One region of the Dactylosporangium sp. NPDC000244 genome, then DNA from elsewhere that is predicted to be linked to it. Evidence: riboswitches for the same ligand, from Rfam matches in the RefSeq annotation. Region 1 holds a riboswitch; each other region holds the start of a gene.
The links. A riboswitch is a leader RNA that binds a small molecule or an ion and turns the genes downstream of it on or off. The one in region 1 is predicted to bind cobalamin.
Positions count from the first base shown of each region.

Region 2: linked by a shared signal. The riboswitch ahead of ABT369_RS48825 (ABC transporter substrate-binding protein) and the one ahead of ABT369_RS00210 (VWA domain-containing protein) in region 1 are both predicted to bind cobalamin.
Region 3: linked by a shared signal. The riboswitch ahead of ABT369_RS48850 (ribonucleoside-diphosphate reductase subunit alpha) and the one ahead of ABT369_RS00210 (VWA domain-containing protein) in region 1 are both predicted to bind cobalamin.

Region 1 is NZ_JBEPEH010000001.1:37,535-51,837, forward strand. It holds gene ABT369_RS00170 (MDR family MFS transporter) at 1-1,557, shown strand, start outside; gene ABT369_RS00175 (phosphodiesterase) at 1,643-2,407, shown strand; gene ABT369_RS00180 (hypothetical protein) at 2,530-2,967, shown strand; gene ABT369_RS00185 (hypothetical protein) at 3,170-4,273, shown strand; gene ABT369_RS00190 (hypothetical protein) at 4,299-4,862, opposite strand; gene ABT369_RS00195 (hypothetical protein) at 5,163-5,531, opposite strand; gene ABT369_RS00200 (hypothetical protein) at 5,606-6,391, opposite strand; gene ABT369_RS00205 (hypothetical protein) at 6,528-7,397, opposite strand; cobalamin riboswitch at 7,500-7,621, shown strand; gene ABT369_RS00210 (VWA domain-containing protein) at 7,679-9,727, shown strand; gene cobO (cob(I)yrinic acid a,c-diamide adenosyltransferase) at 9,732-10,334, shown strand; gene ABT369_RS00220 (cobyrinic acid a,c-diamide synthase CobB) at 10,328-11,656, shown strand; gene cbiE (precorrin-6y C5,15-methyltransferase (decarboxylating) subunit CbiE) at 11,647-13,155, shown strand; gene cobM (precorrin-4 C(11)-methyltransferase) at 13,152-13,895, shown strand; gene ABT369_RS00235 (LamG-like jellyroll fold domain-containing protein) at 13,902-14,303, opposite strand, start outside.
Region 2 is NZ_JBEPEH010000050.1:162-4,866, forward strand. It holds gene ABT369_RS48815 (hypothetical protein) at 1-957, opposite strand, end outside; gene ABT369_RS48820 (SigE family RNA polymerase sigma factor) at 954-1,451, opposite strand; cobalamin riboswitch at 1,582-1,761, shown strand; gene ABT369_RS48825 (ABC transporter substrate-binding protein) at 1,800-3,350, shown strand; gene nikB (nickel ABC transporter permease) at 3,335-4,312, shown strand; gene ABT369_RS48835 (dipeptide/oligopeptide/nickel ABC transporter permease/ATP-binding protein) at 4,309-4,705, shown strand, end outside.
Region 3 is NZ_JBEPEH010000050.1:5,678-10,382, reverse strand. It holds gene ABT369_RS48850 (ribonucleoside-diphosphate reductase subunit alpha) at 14-2,380, opposite strand; cobalamin riboswitch at 2,502-2,713, opposite strand; gene ABT369_RS48845 (IucA/IucC family C-terminal-domain containing protein) at 2,803-3,537, opposite strand; gene ABT369_RS48840 (ABC transporter ATP-binding protein) at 3,534-4,280, opposite strand; gene ABT369_RS48835 (dipeptide/oligopeptide/nickel ABC transporter permease/ATP-binding protein) at 4,267-4,705, opposite strand, start outside.

The DNA.
Region 1 (14,303 bases):
ACCGAGGAGCCGATGACCCATCGGCAAGTGCTGGAGGCGCTCAGCGGCCTGCTGCTCGCGCTGTTCGTCGCGATGGTCAGCTCCACGATCGTCTCGACCGCGCTGCCGAAGATCATCGGCGCGCTCAACGGCACGCAGACGCAGTACACCTGGGTCGTCACGGCAACCCTGCTCGCCGCCACGGCGACGACCCCGATCTGGGGCAAGCTCTCGGACCTGTACAGCAAGAAGGTCCTCGTCCAGGTCTCGATCGTGATCTACGTGATCGGCTCCATCATCAGCGGCATGGCGCAGAACACCGGCGAGCTCATCGCCGCCCGGGCCTTCCAGGGCATCGGCGTCGGCGGCCTGCAGGCGCTCGTCCAGGTGGTCATCGCCGCGATGATCCCGCCCCGCGAGCGCGGGCGCTACAACGGCTACCTCGGTGGCGTCATGGCCGTCGCCACCGTCGGCGGCCCGCTGCTCGGCGGCGTCATCGTCGACACCTCCTGGCTCGGCTGGCGCTGGTGCTTCTTCGTCGGCGTGCCGGTGGCCATCCTGGCCCTCGTCGTGCTGCAGAAGACCCTGCACCTGGTGACCATCAAGCGCGACAACCTGAAGATCGACTACCTGGGCGCCACGCTCATCGCGGCCGGTGTCAGCGTGCTGCTGGTCTGGGTCTCCTTCGTCGACGGCTCGTTCGCGTGGGCGTCCTGGCAGACCGCGGCCATGGTCGGCGCCGGTGTGGTGCTGCTCGCGCTCGCCGTGTGGGTGGAGTCCCGCGCCGCCGAGCCGGTCGTGCCGCTGAACATCGTCAAGCAGCGCACCACGGCCCTGTCGATCCTCGCGAGCCTCGCGGTCGGCATGGCGATGTTCGGAGGCGCCGTCTTCCTGGGTCAGTACTTCCAGATCGGCCGCGGCTACACCCCGACCGAGGCGGGCCTGCTCACCATCCCGCTCATGGCCGGCGTGCTGCTGTCCTCGATCGTGGTCGGGCAGCTCATCACCCGCACCGGGAAGATCAAGCCCTACATCATCGCGGGCACCGTGGTGCTCGTCGCGGGCTTCGGCGTGCTGGCCACCATCGACCACCAGACCTCGCTGGTCTTCGTGAGCTTCGGGATGCTCCTGGTCGGCATCGGGGTCGGCATGTCGATGCAGAACCTGGTGCTGGCGGTGCAGAACACCGTACCGCTGAAGGACATCGGCGCCGCCAGCTCGACGGTCGCGTTCTTCCGCTCCCTCGGCGGCACGATCGGCGTGTCGGTCCTCGGCGCCGTCCTGGCCCGCCGGGTCACCGACAACATCACGCACTCGCTCGCGGCCGCCGGCGTCCAGGCCCCGGCCGGTGGCGGCGAGACCTCCAACCTCAACCTGAGCGCCCTGCCGCCCGCGTTCCAGCACATCGTGCGGGCCGCGTACGGCGACGCCACCGGCCACATCTTCCTCATCTCCGCGGCCATCGCGGTGGTGGGCGTGATCGCCGCGGTGCTCATGAAGCCGGCCATGCTGCGCAGCACGCTGGACCTCTCGGCGCAGAAGCCGGCCTCGGACGAGCCGGTCGGCGCCGCCCGGTAGCCGAACGGCCACAAAAGCACGGGCGGGGAAGGCTCACCCCCTGGAGCCTCCCCGCCCGCTCGCGTGCAGGCGCAAAATGGCCGGCATGCCGCTCATCGCGCATCTCAGCGATCCGCACATCACCACCGGCGCCCTGTCCGCCGAGCCCGCCCGCGGGCTCTACAAGGCCCTGACCCGCGTGCTCGCCCTGGAGCCGCGCCCGGACTGCGTCATCGTGACGGGCGACCTCGTCGACCACGGCCGCTCGGACGAGTACGAGGTGCTCAAGGAGCTCATCGGGCACTTCCCGGTGCCGATCCACCTCGTCCCCGGCAACCACGACGGCCGGGCCGCGCTGCAGGCCGCGTTCGGCCTCGAGCGGACCTCGTACGTCGCCGAGTACCCCGACTTCAGCGTCGTCGTGCTCGACTCCCTGCGCCCCGAGCTCGGCGACGCCGGCATCCTCGGCCCCGAGCAGCTCGAATGGCTCGACCACACGCTCGGCCGGCATGGCGGGGCGCCTGCGTTCGTCTGCCTGCACCACCCGCCGGTCCGGGTCGGCATCCCGGGCATGGACGCCATCCGGCTCGTCGACGGGCCCGAGCTCGCCGAGGTGCTGCGCCGCCACCCGCACGTCGTCCGGGTGCTCGCCGGGCACCTGCACCGCGTCGTGACCGCCGGGTTCGCCGGGACCATCCTGAGTGTTGCGCCCAGCACGTACCGTCAGGTGGACCTCGGCATGCGCGAGGGCCGCCCGGTCGGCTTCGTCCCGGAACCGTCCGCGTTCCTGCTGCACCGCCTCGAGGGCAGTGAGTGCGTGACCCATCTGGTGCAGGTGAGCCACACGGGTGCGCCCGTGATCGCGTATTGAGGCCGTTGAGCCGACCGCGCGTGGCACGTTTCCGGGATTTGGGGCGTCGCGGCTGCCCGTACCTTGAATGCAGCAGATGAGCGCAGCACCCCATACAGACGCACCCGAGAGGAACCACCCCCATGAGCGAGTACGGCGAGTACGAAGCGGGCCACGAGACCGCCTCCCTGGAGGCGGCCCACTCCGGCCAGGGCCAGGAGCTTGACCACCAGTCGCAGTACGGCATCCTCGAGCAGGACCACCACAGCTACGAGCACGAGGAGTTCGAGCAGCTCAAGCACATCGAGTACACGGACGCCGCGGGCAACCACTACGAGATCACCGAGTACACGCACTACGAGCACACCGAGGTCGAGGACAGCCACACGCTCATGGCCTACGGCCAGGAGAGCACCGGCGAGGCGGGCTTCGGCGAGGCCGACAGCACCGACGCCGGCTTCGGTGAGGCGGGCTTCGGCGAGTCCGGCTTCGGCGCCGCGTCGGCGGGCTCGAGCCTGGAGAGCATCACGTCGCGGCTGCAGAGCTTCCTCGGCAACGGCTTCGACGACGCCAGCGCCTAACCGGCCCCTCTCGGGGGGTGCCAGCGCTCACGGCGCCGGCCGGCGGGACTTCCGCCGGTCGGCGCCGCGTCGTGTCCGGACTCACGTCGGCCCGCGGGTGCGCTGCTGAGCAGCGAGGACGTGGTCCGGTGTCATTTGTCAAGCATTTTCGGGACCGGAATTCGGCGGCGGTCCGGCCGCAACCGTCGCAGACTGGGACGCCATGAGCCTCGACGACGACTGGCACTACCTGCCCACCCGGACCCGGGCCGGCGCGCTGCAGCGCGGACTCGGGCGGGGCGCGGTGCGGGCCAGACAGGACCCGGCCGCGCCGGAGCTGGTGTACGCCTGCATCCGCCGCGACCATCGCTGGCTGCCCCTGGACGACCGCGGGGTCTACCTCGCCCGCCTGGTCCGCGACCTGGAGCTGCCGATCGGGCCGATCATCGCCCGGCTCTACACCGCCGACGACGACTCCGGGGAGTTCACGCACGTCCTGCGGGTCGCCGAGGCGCTGAGCCGCGCCGGGTCCGGTGACATGGTCGAGAGTCTGCGGCGGTACGTCCGGATCGGCCCCTACTGGCGCGAGGCCCTCGGCACCATCGCCGCCGCGTGGCCCGCCAACTGGTGGGACGACCTGCTCCCGGTCGCCGCCGACCGCCTCGCCAGCGCCGGCCGCCCGCTGCACCTGCCGCCGGGCGCCCCCTGGGGCGAGTGGGCCGGCCGCGACGAGCGCATCCACGCCGCCGTGGCGCACGGGCCCGAGCCGCTGACCGGGCTCGGCGAGCTGCTGAGCGCCGCCGACGACTTCGGCTGCCTGGCCGAGCCGGTCGTCGACTCGCTGCCGGCCGCCCGGCGGGTCGTGGCCGATCCGGCCTCGGGGCAGTACTGGAGCGCCCTGTGCGTGCTCGCCGAGCAGGGCGACGAGTCCGACGGCCCGGCGCTGCTGGCCGGCCTCGACTGGCTCGACCAGCGCGAGGACGACATGTGCGGCTACGACCGCCTGGTCGACGGCCTCGCCCGGGTCGGCGGCGACGCGGCCCGCCAGGCGCTGCCCCGCGTCCGCTCGCTGTGGTTCAGTCCGCACTCGTACGAGCGCGCCGCCTACCTGCGCGCCCGGCTGGAGCTGGAGCCGGACGCGTGCGCGGGCGCGCTGACCGAGGGCCTGTGGGACTGCCAGGCCGACGTGCGCCTCATCGCCGTGCGCCGCGTCCCGCTCGACGAGAAGCTCGAACGGCGCCTCGCCTACCTGCGCGACGACCCGATCGAGACCCCGGAGGTCCGCGCGGCCGCCGCGGAGCGCCTGGCCCTCGAGGCGATGCTCTAGCCGGCCGGCACCAGAAGACCCGGCCTCAGCGCATCACGACGACGGCGTCCAGGACCCGGCGCAGCGTCGCGGCCGGGTCGGCGTCGGGCCCGTCGACCACGAGCACGCCCAGGGCGGCCGCGCCGAAGGTCCAGGCGCACACCACGTACCCGAACCCGTCGCGCCGCGTGTCCGTGCACGTGGCCCGGCCGCGGTTCGGTCCCGGGTCGGCGTCGGCCGTCGTCCCGCCGCCGGAGTCCGGCACGAACCGCAGCGTCCGTTCGCGCAGGGTGCGCAGCAGCGCCGCGTCGTCGGCCCGCTGGACCGCCCGGCCGGTGCCGCCCCAGACCAGCAGGGGCCGCCCGTCGGCGCTGAGGTACGCCGCGCTGAACGGCCGCGCCCCGAGCGCCTCCTGGTCGCCGAGCACTCCCTCGGCCAGCGTGGCGGCGAGCGCCGGGTTGGCCGCCCAGTCCCCGATCCCGGCCGGGGCCGCGAGCCCGACCGTCCGCCCGAACACCAGATCGCTCGTGAGCAGCAGAAACAGCACCAGCACCGCGCAGCCCGCGATCCCCGCGGCCCACATCGCCGCCCGGCGCGGGTCGGCCGGCACCACCGGCTCGGGCGCGAGCGAGTCGAGGTCGAAGTTCGTCGCGGCTCACGGCAGGCAACATACGTGACCCGGTCGATGCGCGCGGACCTGTCGCGTGCGTGACACATCGGCGCAAGTGCGCGCCAAGTCGCCGCCAAGTGGCGCCCCGCATGCTTACCGCAGCAACACCGAAGGGACCGCGGCGACGGGGTCCTCGCACCACTTACCTCGAGAACACGCTCTCGATATTCATACATATATGAGCCGGCCCCGCGACACTCCTCCCCCCTCGTGTCGCGGGGCTTCTCGTGTGTCCGGGGCCTACTTGGCCGTGCCGCAGGTGGCCTGGATGCGCTGGGTCAGCCGGTCGGCGAAGGCGGGGTCGCTGACGACCTGCTGCTGGAACGCGTCGACCTGCGCCGCGGTGAGGTCCGTGTAGATGGGGCGGGACGCGTACGCCGAGGCCATCGCCGCCGGGTCGGTGTAGACCTGCGACTGCACCGAGCAGAGGTGCTGGGCGGTCGCGTCGAGGAAGATGGTCTCGCGGCGGTCCTGGGTCAGCGAGGCCGACGGCGACGGCTTCGGCGCCTGCATCTCCGTCTTGGTCGAGTTCCCGGACTTGCCACACGCGCAAAGGCCCGCCGTGAGGGCCAGGGCGGCCACGGCGAGCAGGGCACGGGAGCGGATCACCAGAGTTCCCACCTCTCTGTGGAAAAAGCGGAGGGCCGGCCGGCGCCGCGGGAGAAGCCGGTCGGCCCGGGCCGTCAGACGACGACGAGCGTCAGGTCGTTCGAGTCGGTCGTGCTGCCGTAGGAGAGCTTGACGGTGAGCTTGTAGGTGCCGGCGGCCACGTTGGTGGCGTCGAACTTGACGGCGGCGAAGTCGTCGGTGCCGACGGCCAGGCCGGTGCCCTTGTTCAGGGCGGTGTAGGCGCGGCCGGCCGGGTAGGACACGGCCAGGCCGCTCGGCGCGCCCGCGACCGTGATCTGCAGGTTGTCGACGCCGGCCTTGCGGGACTGGAAGACCAGCTGCGACCAGACCGGGGTCGCCTTGGGCACGGTCACGAGGGTCGTCTTCTGCACCACGGCGTCGCCGGTGACCGAGACGACCGGGAGCGTGGCGGTGATCGAGCCGGAGCGCGGGGTGCCGGTGCAGGACGTCGCCCCGTCGGCCTTCGTGGTGTAGGAGTAGTCGAGCTTGAGCGGGACCAGCGCGAGCAGGCTGTTGGAGGAGAGCGAGACGTTGAACGCGGCGTAGTCCACGTGGCCCTTGGCCAGCGAGTCGCCCTTCGACAGCGACGAGTAGGTCGCGGTGTTGGCCGGGTACTTCACCGTGACCCCGGTGCCGCTCGCGGTCACCTTCACGTCGCAGATGTCGCTGGTGGCGGCCCACATGGTGCCCACCCAGCCCGTCTGGCCCGGCAGCATCGGCGCGAGCACCGGCACCACCAGCCCGAAGTCCGGCGTCGCCGCGGAGGCCGGGGTCGCCGCGGGGAGCATGGCGGCCGCGCCGGCGGCGCAGGCGAGGGCGATGGAGGCGGTACGGCGCATCGGAGGGGTCCTTCCCAGGATGACTGCTGTCGACCGGCTGATCGGCGGCGGGCGGGGCGGGTTGAGGCAGGTCGTGGTTCACCTCCGGTTCGGCTGGGGTCGATTCGGGTTCGGGTCTCCGAGCCGCTCAGGTCTCCTAACCACTCAGGGCGACCCAGGACTCGTACTGGTGCACCGCGATGCCCGCGAACGCCGGGTACCGCTGGGCCGCGGAGTCGACCGCGGCCAGGGTCTTGTGCAGCTGGCCGGCGGTGGCGCCGTGGAAGCTGCAGTAGGCGCAGTCGCCCAGGGCCTGCGTCTCCGCGCCCAGGCGCGCCGGCTTGGCGACCCGGCCGGCCCGCCGCAGCAGGTCGTCGGCGACCCCGACCATCGAGTTGGCGCCGGTGGCGGTGTTGCGGTAGCTCATCACCGTGACGCCGGAGACGCGGGCGAGCACGGCGTCGGCCAGGTTCGCCCCGCCGGCGAGCGTCACGGTCGGCAGCCAGAACGGCACGTCGGCCTCGAGCGGCAGGTCCGTGGCCGCGGCCGTCTTTTCCAGCAAAGACAGATAATTCGGTACCAGTGATGCCTGGTCCTGGCCCCAGGAGGGCAGCAGGTAGGGCTCGACGTCCAGGTGCAGCCCGTGGAACAGGCCCGTGGCCGCGGCGCCCTCGGCCCAGGCCAGCGCGGTGGCGTGGTCGGTCGTCCAGCCGGGCTCCCCGCCGAGCGCGTCGAGCACGATGCCGGCCGCGTCGCACAGCTCCCGCAGGCGCCGCAGCCGCGCGGTGTCGTCGGTGCGCGGGTCGTAGTACGCGAACAGCGCTCGCACCCCGTTGGCCGCGGCCCAGTCCACGACCGGCCCGGGGTCGTCGTGCTCCCACAGCCACATCGCCCGCGTGCCCGGCGGCGCCACCGAGGTCTCCGGGGCCAGCCCCGGCAGCCGCGGCGGCGTGGCGGCGATCAGCGCGATCGCCACGAGGAGCACGCACAGCAGGGTCTGCGCGGCCGAATCCGGGACGCGCCGCATGCCCGTCCCATCGGCCGGCGGGTGCGGATCGTGAGGGTCACACCGCGCCACGTTGACGTGCCGGTCGCCCGTGGGACACGATGGCGGGCGAGCGGTATGCGGAGGAACCCGGTGCGAGTCCGGGACGGTCCCGCCACTGTGACCGGGGAGTCGCACCTCAGCACCCACGGCCGGCGACGGCCGGGGCGGTCGAGGGGCGGCGCGGATCCGGCAGTCAGGAGACTCCGGCCGCTCGCAACAGCCGCCTCGCGGGCGCGGACCCGCCGAAGGGAAGAGTGCCCGTGACCCCGCCGTATCCGTTCTCGGCCGTTGTCGGCCTGGCCGATCTGCGCCTCGCCCTGCTGCTCACGGCGGTCTCGCCGGCCATCGGCGGGGTGCTCGTCCGGGGGGAGAAGGGCACCGCCAAGTCCACCGTCGTGCGGGCACTGGCCGCGCTGCTGCCCGAGGTCGAGGTCGTCGCCGGCTGCCGCTTCGCCTGCGACCCGGCCGCGCCCGACCCCGAGTGCCCCGACGGCCCGCACATTCCCGGGGCGGGCACCCACCACCGCCGGTCCGCCCTGGTCGAGCTGCCCGTGGGGGCCACCGAGGACCGTGTCGTCGGCACGCTGGACCTGCAGCGGGCCCTCGGCGACGGGGTCAAGGCCTACGAGCCGGGCCTGCTCGCCGCCGCGAACCGCGGGGTCCTCTACGTCGACGAGGTCAACCTGCTGCCCGACCACCTCGTCGACCTGCTGCTCGACGCCGCCGCCATGGGCCGCGCGCACGTCGAGCGCGACGGCGTCTCGGTCAAGCACGCGGCCCGCTTCCTGCTCGTGGGCACCATGAACCCCGAGGAGGGCGAGCCCCGGCCGCAGCTCGTGGACCGCTTCGGGCTCGTCGTCGGGGTCGCGGCGCCCCAGGAGGCCCCGCCGCGGGCCGAGGTCGTGCGGCGGCGGCTGGCGTACGAGGCCGATCCCGCGTCGTTCGCCGAGCGCTACGTGGCCGAGGACGCCGCCCTGGCCGCGCGGATCGTGAGCGCCCGGGCCCGGCTCGGGGCGGTGGCCCTGCCCGATGCGGAGCTCGACCGGATCGCGCGGATCTGCCTGGCGTACCGCGTCGACGGCCTCCGGGCCGACATCGTGGTGGCCCGCACGGCGGTCGCGCTCGCGGCCTGGCACGGGCGGACCGTGGTCACGAAGGCGGACGTGCGCGACGCGGCCCGGCTGGCGCTGCCGCACCGGCGCCGGCGGGACCCGCTCGACCCGCCGGGGGCCGACCGCGACCGCCTCGAAGAGGTGCTCGAGCAGGAGGCCGGGCCGGACGAGGACCCGCCGCCCGGCGATGGCGGGCCGCCCCCGGACGATGACCCGGTTCCGCCGAGCCCGACGGATATTTCGGAAATGTCCGACTCGCCGGACGGGCCCGGCGAGTCGCCGGGGTCGGAGCGAGCCGGGGGTCCGCCGCCGCCGGTCGCGCCCGAGCAGCGGCCGCCCGTCGAGCCGAATGATGGTTCCGTTACCGATACATCCGATTCGCGGGGCGAATCGGATGCATCGGAGGCGGGGGACGCGGCGGGGGACAGCGTCGGGGCGCCGGGGCAGCTGGCGTTCGCCGGGGTGCCGTACAAGCCGAAGCTGCTCAGCATCGCGGGCCGGGCGAACCGCGAGGCGGGCGCCCACGCCGGCCGCCGCTCGCCCGCCCTGTCCCGCCACGGCCGCGTGGTGCGCTCCCGCGCCCCGCTCGGCGGCAAGCTCACGAGCATCCACGTGCCCGGCACCATCCGCGCCGCCGCGCTGCGCGGGTCGAGCCGCGCCGAGGCCCGCGACGTGCGCGAGGCGGTCAAGGTCGGCCGCGAGGCGAACCTGGTGCTGTTCGTCGTCGACGCGTCCGGCTCCATGGCCGCCCGGCAGCGGATGAGCGTGGTGAAGACGGCGATCCTGTCGTTGCTGCGGGACGCGTACCAGCGCCGGGACAAGGTCGGGATGGTCTCCTTCCGCGGCCACGACGCCACGCTGGTGCTCGAGCCGACCGCGAGCCACGAGGTCGGCGTGGTGCGCCTGGCCGAGCTGCGCACCGGGGGCCGCACGCCGCTGGCCGCCGGGCTGCGCCAGGCCGCCCGCACCCTGCACGGCGAGCGCCGCCGTGACGCCCGCCGCCGCCCGCTGCTCGTGGTCGTCACCGACGGGCGCTCGACCAGCGGGCCGGACCCGCTCAGCGTCGTACCGCTGCTGCACGGCGTCCCCGCGGTCGTGGTCGACTGCGAGCAGGGCCCGATCCGCCTCGGCCTCGCCCGCCGCCTGGCCTCGGCCCTGGACGCCTCCTGCATTCCACTCGCGAGCCTGGGAGCCTAGACAGATGCCGCAGGGCAAAGTAGAGAACGTGCCCGACGACGGGCTCACCACCCGCCAGCGCCGCCGCCAGCACGTGCTCGCCGTGCACACCGGGCAGGGCAAGGGCAAGTCCACCGCCGCGTTCGGCATGGCCCTGCGCGCGTGGAGCGCCGGCTGGCCCATCGCCGTGTTCCAGTTCGTGAAGAGCCCGAAGTGGAAGGTCGGCGAGGAGACCGCCCTGCGCGCGCTCGGCGAGACCGGCCAGGGTGGCAGCGTGGTGTGGCACAAGATGGGCGAGGGCTGGTCGTGGATCCAGCGGCCCGGCACCGAGCGCGACCACGCCGTCGAGGCGGCCGAGGGCTGGGCCCAGATCAAGCGCGACCTGGCCGCGGAGGCGTACCGCTTCTACGTCCTCGACGAGTTCACGTACCCGATCAAGTGGGGCTGGGTCGACATCGCCGACGTCGTGGAGACCCTGCGCGAGCGGCCCGGCAACCAGCACGTGGTCGTCACCGGCCGCGACGCGCACCCCGACCTGGTCGAGCTGGCCGACCTGGTGACCGACATGACGAAGGTCAAGCACCCGATGGACGCCGGGCGAAAAGGCCAGCAGGGCATCGAGTGGTAGCGCGGCTCGTCATCGCGGCACCGGCCTCCGGCCACGGCAAGACCACCGTCGCGACCGGCCTGCTGGCGGCGTTCGCCGCGCGGGGCGAGCGCGTGGCGCCGTTCAAGGTGGGGCCGGACTACATCGACCCCGGCTACCACGCCCTCGCCGCCGGCCGCCCGGGCCGCAACCTCGACCCGGTGCTCGTCGGCGAGGAGCTCGTCGGGCCGCTGTTCGCGCACGGCTCGGCCGGCTCGGACCTGGCCGTGGTCGAGGGCGTCATGGGCCTCTACGACGGGCGCACCGGGGCCGGCGAGTTCGGCTCCACCGCGCACGTGGCCCGGCTGCTCGCCGCGCCCGTCGTCCTCGTCGTCGACGCGACCGCGCAGGCGCGCTCGGTGGCCGCGCTCATCCACGGCTTCCGCTCGTTCGGCGACGGCATCCACATCGCCGGCGCGATCCTCAACCGCGTCGGCTCGGACCGCCACGAGCAGATCCTGCGGGACGCCTGCGCCGAGGTCGGCACGCCGGTGCTGGGCGTCCTGCGCCGCCACGACGCCGTCGCCGCCCCGTCGCGCCACCTCGGCCTGGTGCCGGTGGTGGAGCGGTCGGCCGAGGCGGCCGCGTCGGTCGCGGCCCTGGCCGGGCTCGTGGCCGCGAGCGTGGACCTGGACGCGGTGCTGGCCGTGGCCCGCTGCGCCCCGCCGCTGTCCGCGCCGCCGTGGACGCCGGCCGTCGCCGAGCCCGTCGCCGGTGCGCCGGTCGTGGCGGTCGCGGGCGGGCCCGCGTTCTCGTTCGGCTACGCCGAGACCGTCGAGCTGCTCGCCGCGGCCGGCGCCCGGGTGTCCACAGTGGACCCGCTGCGGGACGAGGCCCTGCCCGACGGCGCCCGCGCGCTCGTCGTGGGCGGTGGTTTTCCGGAGGTGTACGCCGAGCAGCTCTCCGCCAACGAGCCCCTCCGCCGCGCGGTGGCCGGCCTGGCCGCCTCCGGGGGCGCGATCGCGGCCGAGTGCGCGGGCCTGCTCTGGCTCTGCCGCACCCTCGACGGCCGCCCGATGTGCGGGGTCCTGGACGCGGAGGCGGCCATGACGCCCTCGCTCACGCTGGGGTACCGAGACGCCGTCGCCCTGTCCGACAGCGTCCTCGCCCCGGCCGGCACGCGCGTGACCGGCCACGAGTTCCACCGCACGCGCGTCACCCCGGCGACGGGCGCGGCCCCGGCCTGGGCGTGGCGCGAGGGCCGCGACGGCTTCGTGTCCGGCGCCGTGCACGCCTCCTATCTGCACCTGCACTGGGCCGGCCACCCGGCCTTCGCGCACCGCCTGGTGGCGTCGTGCGTCTAGTGCTCGGCCTCGGCGCCCGCCCGTCCACGGACCCGCAGGAGGTGCTCTCCCTCCTGCGCGAGTCACTGTCCACACTGGACGACATCGGCGTGGTGGCCACGGTGGACGCCCGCCGCGACCTGGCGGAGTCGGTGGCCGCCCGGCTCGGGTGCGCGGTGGTCTCCTTCCCGCCCGAGGAGCTGGCGGCCGTGCCGGTGCCGTCGCCCTCGGCGCGCGTGTCGCAGGCCCTCGGTACGCCCAGCGTCGCCGAGGCGGCCGCCCTGCTCGCCGTGGCCGGCCCCGCGGTGCTCACCGTGGGCAAGCGCTCCTCGCCCGGCGCCGCGATCGCCGTCGCCGCGCCCGCGCCCGGCGTCGTCGTCGTGGGCATCGGGGCCGGCGGGGAGCTGAGCGCGAAGGGCCTGGCCGCGCTGCGGGACGCCGAGGTCGTGTTCGGCGGCCCGCGCCAGCTCGACCTGCTGTCCGATGTGGACGCCGAGCGCGTCGCGTGGCCGTCGCCGCTCGTGCCCGCCCTGCCCCGGCTCCTGGCCGAGCGGCACGGGCGGCGCGTCTGCGTGCTGGCCAGCGGCGACCCGATGCACCACGGGATCGGCACCACGCTCGTGCGCCTGCTCGGCCCGGCCCACGTCACCGTGATCCCGCACCCGTCCTCGGTGTCGCTCGCCTGCGCGCGGCTCGGCTGGCCGGTCGAGGACACCGACGTCGTGCGCGACGCCGCGCTCGTCCGGCGTTTCCTGCACGACGGCCGCCGGGTGCTCGTGCTCTCGGCCGGGCGGCAGACGCCCGCGGAGGTCTGGCGCATCCTGGAGGAGACCGGGTTCGCGGACAGCGCCGTCACGATCCTCGAGGACCTCGGGGCGCCGGACGAGCGGATCCACCACGACCCGGCCGCGGCGCGCCCGCTGAACATCGTGGCGGTCGAGGCGCGCGGCGGCACCGGGATCGCCGTGGTGCCGGGGATCGACGACGGGCGGTACGACTCCGACGGCCAGCTCACCAAGCGCGAGATCCGGGCCGTCACGCTCGCCGCGCTGGGGCCGTGCCCGGGGGAGCTGCTGTGGGACGTGGGCGCCGGCTCGGGCAGCATCGGCATCGAGTGGATGCGCGCCCACCGGGCCTGCCGCGCGGTCGCCTTCGAGCGCGACGAGGCCCGGGCCGGGCGCATCCGGCGCAACGCCGAGACGTTCGGGGTGCCCGGGCTGCGGCTCGTGCTCGGCCGCGCCCCCGAGGTCCTGGCCGGGCAGCCCCGGCCGGACGCGATCTTCATCGGCGGCGGCTTCACGGCCCCGGGTGTGTTCGACGCGTGCTGGAGCGCGCTGCGCCCCGGCGGGCGGCTCGTCGTCAACGCGGTCACCATCGAGTCGGAGCGGCTGGTGGCGGAGCTGCAGCAACGGCACGGCGGGGACCTCACCCGCATCGCGGTGAACCGGGCCGCGCCCGTCGGAGGGTTCCTGGGGTGGCGGCCGATGCTCCCCGTGACGCAGTGGGTGGTGCACACGTGACCGTGTACTTCATCGGGGCCGGCCCGGGCGCGGCCGACCTCATCACCGTGCGCGGCCGCGACCGCCTGGCCGCGGCGCCGGTGTGCCTCTACGCGGGCAGTCTCGTGCCCGTCGAGCTGCTGGACTGCTGCCCGCCCGGCGCCCGCCTCGTCGACACCGCGAACCTCGACCTCGACCAGATCCTGGCCGAGCTCGTCGCCGCGCACGAGCGGGGGCTCGACGTGGCCCGGCTGCACTCCGGCGACCCGTCGGTGTTCAGCGCGATGGCCGAGCAGCTGCGCCGGCTGGACGCGGCCGGCGTGCCCTACGAGATCGTGCCCGGCGTGCCAGCGTTCGCGGCCGCCGCGGCGTCGCTCGGCCGCGAGCTGACCGTCCCCGGCGTCGCCCAGTCGGTGATCCTGACCCGCACGGCCGCCCGGGCGACCCCGATGCCGCCCGGCGAGGACCTGGCCACGCTCGCCGCCAGCCGGGCGACGCTCGTGCTGCACCTGGCGGTCCAGCGCATCGAGGTGCTCGCGCCGGAGCTCGCCCAGTGGTACGGCCCGCAGTGCCCGGCCGCGGTGGTGGCCTACGCGAGCCGCGCCGACGAGGTGATCCTGCGCGGGACGCTGGCCGGCATCGCCGGACAGGTCCGCGCGGCGGGCATCAGGCGCACCGCGGTCATCATCGTGGGGCCGGCGCTCGCCGCCGAGGCGTTCCCCGACAGCCACCTGTACTCCACCAGCCGCCACCGCGACTAGCCGGGACTAACCGAGGGCGATCCAGACGTCGTCGAGGGTGCCGTGGAACTGGTCGTTGTCGGTGCCGTTTCCCTTGCCGCCGACGCTCAGCGGCACGGTGTTCGTGATGGCCAGCGTGGCCGGGATGGCGAGCGTGGCGTGCACGGCCCCGTCCACCAGCAGGGTCAGGGCCGCGCCGGCGCGCCGGCACTCGAGCGTGTGCCACTTGCCGTCGGCGATCGAGACGTCGGAGCGGGCCACGTGAATGCCGCGCACGACGTTGTCGGACACGACGCAGCTGGGCCGGCCCGCCTTGCCGTCGACCTGGAGCTTGTACTGCCCGCCCGAGGCCGAGTACCCCTTCTGCAGGATGTTCTCGCCCGAGCCGGTCTGGCCCTTGGCCAGCCGCACCGTCGCGCCGAAGCGGAT
Region 2 (4,705 bases), on a different contig from region 1:
CGGCAGCTCCAGCCCGGACTGCGGGGCCGTGATCAACAGGTTGTAGCCGTCCTGCGGCACGAACAGCTGGTCCCCGCTCTTGCTCAGCAGGCCGTCGGCGTTGCGCACCCGCACCGGTTGCGCGCCCGCCGGGTCGAACGAGCGCTGGACCGCCGGCCCGAACTCGAGCGTCAGCGAACTGCTCGGGCCGTTCACCGCCAGGTCGATGGACCAGGCGGTCCCGTCGGCGCGCGCCGTGTACCACCACGACCCCGACGTGAACGGGTCCGGCAGGAAGCCGAGCCGCGGGCCCACCGCGATCTTCGTCGAGTCCGGGCGCAGGGACTCGGCCACCGCGACCGCCATGTCGCGCTCCACCGTGCGGTCCGAGCCGGTCACGATCACCGTCAGCCGCTGACCGCCCGCCGGCACCCACGTCACGCCGGACGCGCCCTCGATGCGGTCCAGCACCTCGGCCTCGACGCCGTTGATCGACACGGTTCCCCCGGTGTGACGGGGCGGGCCGTCGTCGCCGATGATCAGGGTCACGGTCGCGCCCGTGGTGCCGGTGCCCGGCGCGGGGGCCCAGCCGCGGCTCGTGGCGGCCGCGGCGCCGCCGGACACCAGGACCGAGGCCATCACCTGGCCGTAGCCGTCGGGCAGGAACCCGGGGCGCCAGGTCGCCGTGGCCTCCAGCCAGCCGCCGCCCGGGCCGCCCGCGACCTTCGGGAAGCCGCCGGGGGCCTTCGGGGAGCCGGGCTCCCCGGGCCGCCCGGGCCCGGCCACCGAGCGGTACACCTCCAGGCCGCCTCCGACCGCCGCCACCGCCACCGCGGCCCCGGCGGCGCGCAGCACCAGGCGGCGCTGGCGCATGACCCGCGTCCGCGCGTCGAGCGCCGCCGTGATGCGCTGCGGTGCGTGGGCCCGGTCGGCGATGGTGGCGATCGCGCCGCGGATCGCGTCGTCCTCGTAGCTCATCGTTGCTCCTCAAGGCTGGGTTGGGGCAGTACTGCGCGCAGGGTGGCCAGGCCACGCATGGCCTGGGTGCGGACGGTGACGATCGAGCAGCCCATGAGCACGGCGATGTCGGCGTCGGCCATGTCCTCGAGGTACCGCAGCACGATCACGATCCGCTGGCGCGCGGGAAGGTCGCGGATGAGCCGGACCAGCGCGTCCCGCTGCGCGATCCGCTCGTCATGGCCGTCGGCCGCGGCCGGCTCGGCGGCTTGGTGCACGCGCTCCCGGCGCAGCCGCGCCGCGAGCTGTCTTCGAGCCGAGGTCAGCTCGTTGATGACCATCCGCCGGACGTACGCCTCCGGGGACTCCAGTTCAGCGATCTTCGACCACCGGGGCTGCGCCTTCACGAGCACGTCCTGCAGCACGTCGGCGCCGGCGTCGGGATCACCGGCGAGCGCCGTGGCGTACCGCGTGAGGGCGGGCAACCGGGCGGCGAGGAATTCCTCGAACGTCACCTGCACACCCCGTTCACGAAGCCACCCCCGGCGTTCGTTGCACGGGACCGTTCCGGCAACGGCGAGGGCGGCCGGCGCGCTGTGGGCAGTTTCATGCTGGATCTTCCTTGTCGGGACCGCGACGACCGCCTTAGGCTGCCGGGGCCGTGGTGATCGGGAAGCCGGTGTGATGCCGGCGCGGCCCTCGCCACTGTGATCGGGAGTTCCCGGCCTTCACCCTCGTGGGGTCACTGGGCAGCGATGCCTGGGAAGGCCGGCCGGGAACGCGCCTCCCGTCAGCCAGGAGACCGGCCACGGCACGTACGTGTACACCACCGTCCACGAGGTGCTGGAAGGCGGAACTCCCGCATGCGGTCCTTTTCCCGTGCGGCGGCACTTGCCGTCGCCATCTCCCTGTTCCTGTCCGGTTGCGGCGCGAGTGCTCCGGCGGCGACGTCCGGCGAGCCGGCGGCCGAGCAGACGCTGCAGTTCCTGACCGTGAACATGCCGCGCTCGCTCGACCCGATCCACATCGACGCGCAGCGGATCCTCGAGAACGGCCTCGCCGAGTCCCTCGTCGTGCAGAACGACGACGCGACGCTGCGGCCCGGCCTGGCCACCGCCTGGAAGTCCGTCACCCCGACGACCTGGGAGTTCACCCTCCGCAGCGGCGTGAAGTTCTGGAGCGGGGCGCCGGTGGACGCCGCCGCGGTGCGGGCGTCGCTGGAGCGGCACAAGGCGAAGAACACCCGCGCCAAGTCGATCCTCGGCGCGATGGAGTTCGCCGCCGTCGACGCCACGACGCTGCGGGTCACCACGAAGACCCCGGACCCGGGGCTGGCGTTCCGGCTCACGACGTACGGCATCCACAACGCCGCCGAGGCCGACCGCCGCGGCGACGACTTCAACCGCAACCCCGATCTGACCGGGTTCATGAAGCCGGTCCGGTTCGTGCCCGGCGAGACGCTGATCGCCGAGGCGAACCCCGACTACTGGGACAAGCCCGAGGGCGGCGTCAAGCTCAAGCGGATCGAGGCGCGGCTGGGCACCGACGCGCAGGCGCGGATGCTCGCGCTGCGCTCCGGCGACGCCGACGCGGAGTTCAACGTCGAGATCGACCAGCGCCTGCAGTACGAGAAGTCCGGCACGAAGTTCACCGTGTACTCCCCGGCGCCCACCACCAGGAACATCTGGCTGAACACGAAGAAGGTCCCCGCGCTGCGGGACAAGGCGGTCCGGCAGGCGCTCGACCTGGCCGCGGACCGCAAGGAACTGGTCGACGGGCTCAACCACGGCTACGCCAAGGCGGCCACCGGGCACTTCCCGGCCGGACTGCCGTACGCGATCGGCACCGCAACCGCGACCGACGTGACCAAGGCGGCCGGGCTGCTCGACGCCGCCGGCTGGCTGCCCGGCCCCGACGGGGTACGGGCGAAGAACGGCACCCGCCTGCACTTCAAGATCTTGACATACACGGTGTTCCAGCCGCTGGCGATCGCGCTGCAGAGCCAGTGGAAGAAGGCCGGCATCTCCACCGAGCTGGCTCCCGTGGAGACGACCGCCTCGAACCAGATGATGCTCGACGGCAACTTCGAGATCGCCACCTACTGCTCGTGCGGCTCGGCCACCGGGGACATCGCCGGGCAGCTGCGCGCGTTCTACCGCACCGGCGTCGTATCCAACTACGGCGGCTACAGCAACCCGCGGGTCGACGCCCTCATCGACCAGCTGGGCACCGAGTTCGACCCGGCGAAGCAGGCCGACCTGGCCCAGCAGGCGCAGCGGATTCTGCTCGACGACGTCGCGCTGGTGTACCTGTACGCCTCGACGCAGTGGGGCGCGGCCTACACCCCGCGGGTCCGCGGCGTCGACCCGAACCTGTCGCGGCGCATCCTGCCCGGCATGTGGCTGGCCCGGTAGCCGGCGCGATGCTGCGCTATCTCGCCGTGCGGCTCGCCGCGACGGTGCCCGTCCTGCTCGGCATCTCGATCGTGCTGTTCACGATGGTCCGGCTGATCCCCGGCGACCCGAGCCACGCCATCCTGCTGTCCATGGTGGAGCCCGGCGCCGACATCAGCCGGCTCGAGGAGGACCTGGCCACGTTGCGCCAGGACCTCGGCCTCGACCGGCCGTACCCGGTGCAGTACGCGGACTGGCTCGGCGACGTCCTGTCCGGCAACCTCGGGACGTCGCTGCGCAGCGGCGCACCGGTCACGGACGAGCTGGCGATGCGGCTGCCCGCGACGCTCGAGCTCGCCGCAGCGGCCCTGGTGGTCATGGTCGTGGTGGCGGTACCGGCCGGAATCGCCGGTGCCGTGTGGCACGGCCGCGCCGCCGATCGCGTCGCCCGCCTGCTGACGCTGCTGGGCGTGTCGGTCCCCGGCTTCCTGCTCGGGCTGCTGCTCATGTACGCGTTCTCCGTCGCGCTCGGCTGGCTGCCGACCTACGGCCGGGGCACCCCGGCGCACCTGGTCCTGCCGGCCGTGACCCTCGGCCTCGGCCTCGCCGCCGCGGTCTCCCGGCTGCTGCGGGCCGGCCTGCTCGACGCCCTGTCCCAGCCGTACGTGGCCGCGGCCGAGGCCAAGGGCCTGCCGTGGCGGCTCATCGTGCTCCGCCACGCCCTGCGCAACGCACTGCTGCCGGTGTTCACCAACGCCGGGCTCATCGTGTCCGGGCTGCTCGGCGGGGCCGTCGTCGTGGAGACCGTCTTCTCCTGGCCGGGGATCGGCCGGTACGTCGTGGACTCCATCACCGGCCGGGACTACCCGGTCATCCAGGCGTTCACGCTCGCCATGGCCCTCGCCTACGTGCTGGTCAACCTCGTCGTCGACCTGGGCTACCGGCTGATCGACCCGCGCGTGCGCGTCGAGGGGGCCGCGTGAGGACCCTGCACCGCCTCCTGGCCGTCCCGCGTCAGGACCGGCCGGCCGGTCTGCTGCTGCTCGTCCTCGCCGTGGTGGTCGCGGCGGTCGCCGCCGCGCCGTGGCTGACCGGCGCCGACCCGACCGCCGTCGACTACCTCGACGCGTCGCTGCCGCCTTCCGCGGCCCACCCGTTCGGTACCGACAACTACGGCCGTGACCTGCTCGCCCGCGTGCTGTTCGGCGGACGGGCCTCCCTGGCGACCGCGGCGGTCACCGTCGCCGTCACCGTGGTCGCCGGCACGCTCGTCGGCGCGGCGGCCGGCTATCTCGGCGGCTGGCTCGACCTGGTCGTCACCCGGATCGTCGACGTGCTGCTGGCGTTCCCGCGGCTCATCCTGGCGATCGCGGTCG
Region 3 (4,705 bases), on a different contig from region 1:
GGGTCGAGGAGGCTCACTGGCACGCCTCGCACGACTCGGGGTTCTCCAGCGAGCACGCGACCGCCTCGGCGGCGGGCGCGATGATCGACACCGTCGCCTGCTGGATTCGGGTGGCCGGCCGGGATCGCAGGTAGTACGTCGTCTTCAGGCCGGACTTCCACGCGTGCAGGTACATCGAGGAGAGCTTCCCGATCGTGGGCGCGCTCATGAACAGGTTCAGCGACTGCGACTGGTCGATGAAGGGCGCCCGCGCCGCGGCGAGATCGATGAGCGAGCGCTGCGGCAGCTCCCACGCCGTGCGGTACAGCTCCCGCACGTCCGCCGGCAGCTCCCCGAGGTCCTGCACGGAGCCCTCGGCCCGCTTGATCCGCTCCCGGATCGGCGCCGTCCACAGCCCGCGGGCCTTGAGTTCCCGGACCAGGTAGGAGTTGATCTGCAGGAACTCCCCCGACATCGTCTCGCGCTTGAACAGGTTGGACACCTGCGGCTCGATGCACTCGTAGCAGCCCGCGATCGAGGCGATGGTCGCGGTCGGCGCGATCGCGATGAGCAGCGAGTTGCGCAGGCCGTGTTCGGCGATCTGTGTGCGCAACGCCGTCCAGCGCTCGCCGTCCGTGCTAACGCCCCACAGGTCCGGGTGCAGCACGCCGGACGCCGCGCGGGTCTCGGCGTACGCCGGGTGCGAGCCGAACCGCGCGGCCAGTTCCGCGGACGTCTCCAGCGCGGTGAGGAAGATTTCTTCCTGCACCCTTGTGGACAACTCGCGCGCGGCCGCGGAGTCGAACGGTAGCTTCAGCGCGAAGAAGGCGTCCTGCAGGCCCATCAGGCCGAGACCGACCGGCCGCCACCGCGGGTTCGACGCGCCCGCCTGCTGCGAGGGGTAGTAGTTGATGTCGATGACGCGATCGAGGAACACCACGGCGGTGCGGACCGTCTCCCGCAGCCGCTCCCAGTCGACGCCGGCGGCGCTCACGTGCGCGCCGAGGTTGATCGAGCCGAGGTTGCACACGGCGGTCTCGCCGTCGCTGTTGACCTCGACGATCTCGGTGCACAGGTTGGACAGGTGGATGGTGTTACCCGGCGCCCCCGTCTGATTCGACAGCGCGTTGGAGCGGTCCTTGAACGTCATCCAGCCGTTGCCGGTCTGCGCGAGGGTGCGCATCATCTTCCCGTAGAGCTCGCGGGCCTTCACCGTGCGCACGGCGCGCTTCTCCGCGGCCCGGTAGGCCTCGTCGAAGTCGGCGCCGAACAGGTCCGGCAGCTCCGGCGCGTCGGACGGGTCGACCAGCGACCAGTCGGCGTCGGCCTCGACCCGGCGCATGAACTCGTCCGGCAGCCAGTTGGCCAGGTTGAGGTTGTGCGTGCGGCGGGCCTCCTCTCCGGTGTTGTCCCGAAGCTCGAGGAACTCCTCGATGTCCGGGTGCCACGGCTCCAGATACACGCACGCCGCGCCCTTGCGCCGCCCGCCCTGGTTCACGGCGGCCACACCCGCGTCCAGCGTCTTCAGGAAGGGCACGATCCCGTTGGATTTCCCGTTGGTACCGCGAATCAGCGCGCCCCGCCCGCGCACGCGCGACCAGGAGATGCCGATGCCGCCGGAGAACTTCGACAGCTTGGCGACCTGGTGATACCGCTCGTAGATCGAGTCGAGCTCGTCCTTCGGCGAGTCCACGAGGAAGCACGAGGACATCTGGGTGTGCCGGGTGCCGGAGTTGAACAGCGTCGGCGAGGACGGCAGGTAGGCCAGGCAGGACATGAGCCGGTAGAAGCCGATCGCCTCGCCCGGTGTCTGCGAGAGTCCGCAGGCGACGCGGAGCAGCCAGTACTGGGGCGTCTCAACGACGAGGCGGGTCTCGGGGTGGCGCAGGAGGTAGCGGTCGGCGACGGTGCGCAGGCCGAAGTACTCGAAGCGCAGGTCCCCGCCGAGGTCGACGGCATCGTCGAGCTTGCGGGCGTTCGCGGCGACGAACGCGGCCGTCTCGTCGCCGATCAGGCCGAGCTGGTGGCCGTAGCGGATCGACTGGCTGAAGCTCGCGACCGCCTGCCCGCGGACCTCCTTGTCCACGAACGCCGCGAGGAGCCGGGCGGCGAGCCTGGAGTACTGCGGCTCCTCGCCGATCAGCTCGGCCGCGGTCTGGATCGACAGCCTGTCCAGCTCGGCCGTCGTGGCCCCGTCGTAGAGCCCGCTGATCGTCTTCGTGGCGACCCGCAGCGGGTCGATCTCGTCGAGGTCGGCGACCCACCGCTCGACCGCCTTGACGATCTTGTTGACGTCGACCGGTTCCAGATCACCGTTGCGCTTGCGGACCTGCATCGCGTGCCGCCGCTGCTCCGGCGCCGCCGCCTGGCCCGCTGCGGCCGCGTCCTGCGTGACCGTCATGAGTCCCCCTCGTCACCCGTGGCTGGCGCGCAGGGGGACGACGCCACAGGGAGACGGCGCACGCCGTCACCCGCGTTGGCGTCGGCCGTCCCACGCGGCCTCCGACCACCGCACGCCCGGTTTGGCGCACGGTGCGCTGGCAGGTCTTCGGACTCGCGGGCGCGGCCTCTCAGCCATCTACCGGCCGTCGCTTCCCAGACCTTGGCGGCCCAGTGCTTCGTTGACGGCTTTCGTTCCCACTCACCGCTGCGGGGCAGTCCCGGGTTCACACCGGGTTCCCTGTTGCCACGGCCATCCCGCAGGGGCGGCCGAACCAGCTGCGAGCAACACCATATATGGGAGGCATCGAGAAAGCGAACCACCATATGGTGTGTCGGCGTGTCGCGCGGGTCGCATCACCGTGCGTCACTGCCGGCCGGCGGTCACGTGGCCGCGGTGTCCACCATGCGGCGGGCCCGGGCCGCTCGCTCCGGCGCCGGGAGCACGCCGCAGGTGGCGCAGAAGCTGCCGTCGCCGGTCTTGTACATCAGGCAGCAGGTGCGCCGATGGTGTACCTGCCAGCGGCTGCCACCGGCCGGCAGGTCCGCCACCACGCACAGGTCCCGGGTGCGCGGATGCCGGTCGAGCAGCGCGACGGTGTCGGTCACGAAGCGGGCCGGGTCGTCCTGCGTCCAGGAGATGCTGCGCATCGCGGTGGCGATACCGCTGGCGACGTTGCCCCACAGGGTTCGGCGGCCCACGCGGGTGATGCGGTGCCACGCGTCGATCGCCGGGGCGAAGTTCTCGTCCAGCATGCGCTCGACGAGCCAGTCCGTCGTCGTGTCGTCGCGGGGCCGGTCGCCGGCCGCATCACCGGCGAACGCGGCGTTGTCGAGCCGGCCGCCGTCGATGTGGATCCAGGTGCCGGCGGCCGCCGCGTCGACGATGCGGTCCTCGAGGAAGCAGCGGGCGAGGACGGGGCCGGTGACCTGGTTGACGTACTGGCAGAACAGCAGCGACGCGGCCGCGACGAGATGGCCGGTGTCCCGGGCGCGGGCGTGGTCCGCGACCAGCTCGTGCAGCATCGGGCCGGTCAGGACCGTCGCATGGTGCCAGCCGGGTCCCTCGGGCACCCCGCGGGGTGCGGTGAACCGGGCACCGAGTTGCGGCCTGCTCATGCCGGGCCGTACTTCAGGGTCGGGGTGTCGGCGACCAGATCGCGGCTGTGCGGGTGGACCGGGTTCGCGAGCAGGTCGGCGGTGGCGGCCTCCTCGACGATCCGGCCGTGGTGCAGCACGATGACGCGGGTGCACAGCGCGGCGACGGCGACGAGGTCGTGGGAGATGAACAGGTAGCCCAGCCCCTCGGTGCGGTGCAGTTCGGCGAGCAGGTCGCGGATCTGTGCCTGCACCGGCAGGTCGAGTGCGGACAGCGGCTCGTCGAGCACCAGCAGCTTCGGCCGGGGTACCAGGGCGCGGGCGATGCAGACCCGTTGGCACTGGCCGGTGCTCAGCTCGTGCGGGTACCGGTGCCGGAGTGCGGGATCGAGCCCGACCCGCTCGAACAGCTCGGCCGCGGTCCGGCCGCCGGGGAAGTTGCGGGCGGGTTCGCCGACGCTGCGCCCGGCCGTCCACCGTGGATTGAGGGCGGCCCGCGGGTCCTGCTGGACGAGCTGGATGTCGCGGCGCCAGCGGCGCTCCCGGCCGGTGTGCCACAGCGAGCGGCGGATCGGCAGGTCGTTCCAGCGCAGGGTGCCGGTCGTCGGCCGGACCTGTCCCACGACGCACTGACCGACGGTGGTCTTGCCCGCGCCGGAGGCGCCGACGAGGGCGACGGTCTCCCCCGCCGCGACCGTGAACGTGATGCCGGCCAGCACCTGCCGCCGGCCGTACACTTTGGACAGTCCGTCAACGCGCAGCATCGACGAGCCTCCGGGTGTACGGGTCCGCGGGTGCGGCGAAGACGTCCGCGGCGCTGCCCTGTTCGACCAGCCGCCCCTCGCGCAGGACGGCGACCCGGTCCGCGACCTGCGACACCAGCCGCAGGTCGTGGGAGATGAACAGCATGCCGATGCCGAGGGTGCGGCGCAGCTCGGCGAGCTCGGTCAGGATGCGGGCCTGGGTGCTCACGTCGAGGGCGGTGGTCGGCTCGTCGCAGATCAGCAGCCGGGGCCGGTTGATGACGGCGATGGCGATGCAGACCCGTTGCCGCATGCCGCCGGAGAGCTGGTGCGGGTACGCCCGCAGCAGCTCCGGGTCGAGCTGGACCCGCTCGAGGGTTTCGGCCGCGCGCCGCCTGGCCTCGGCCCGGGAGACGCGATGGTGGGCGCGGACGGTCTCGGTGAGC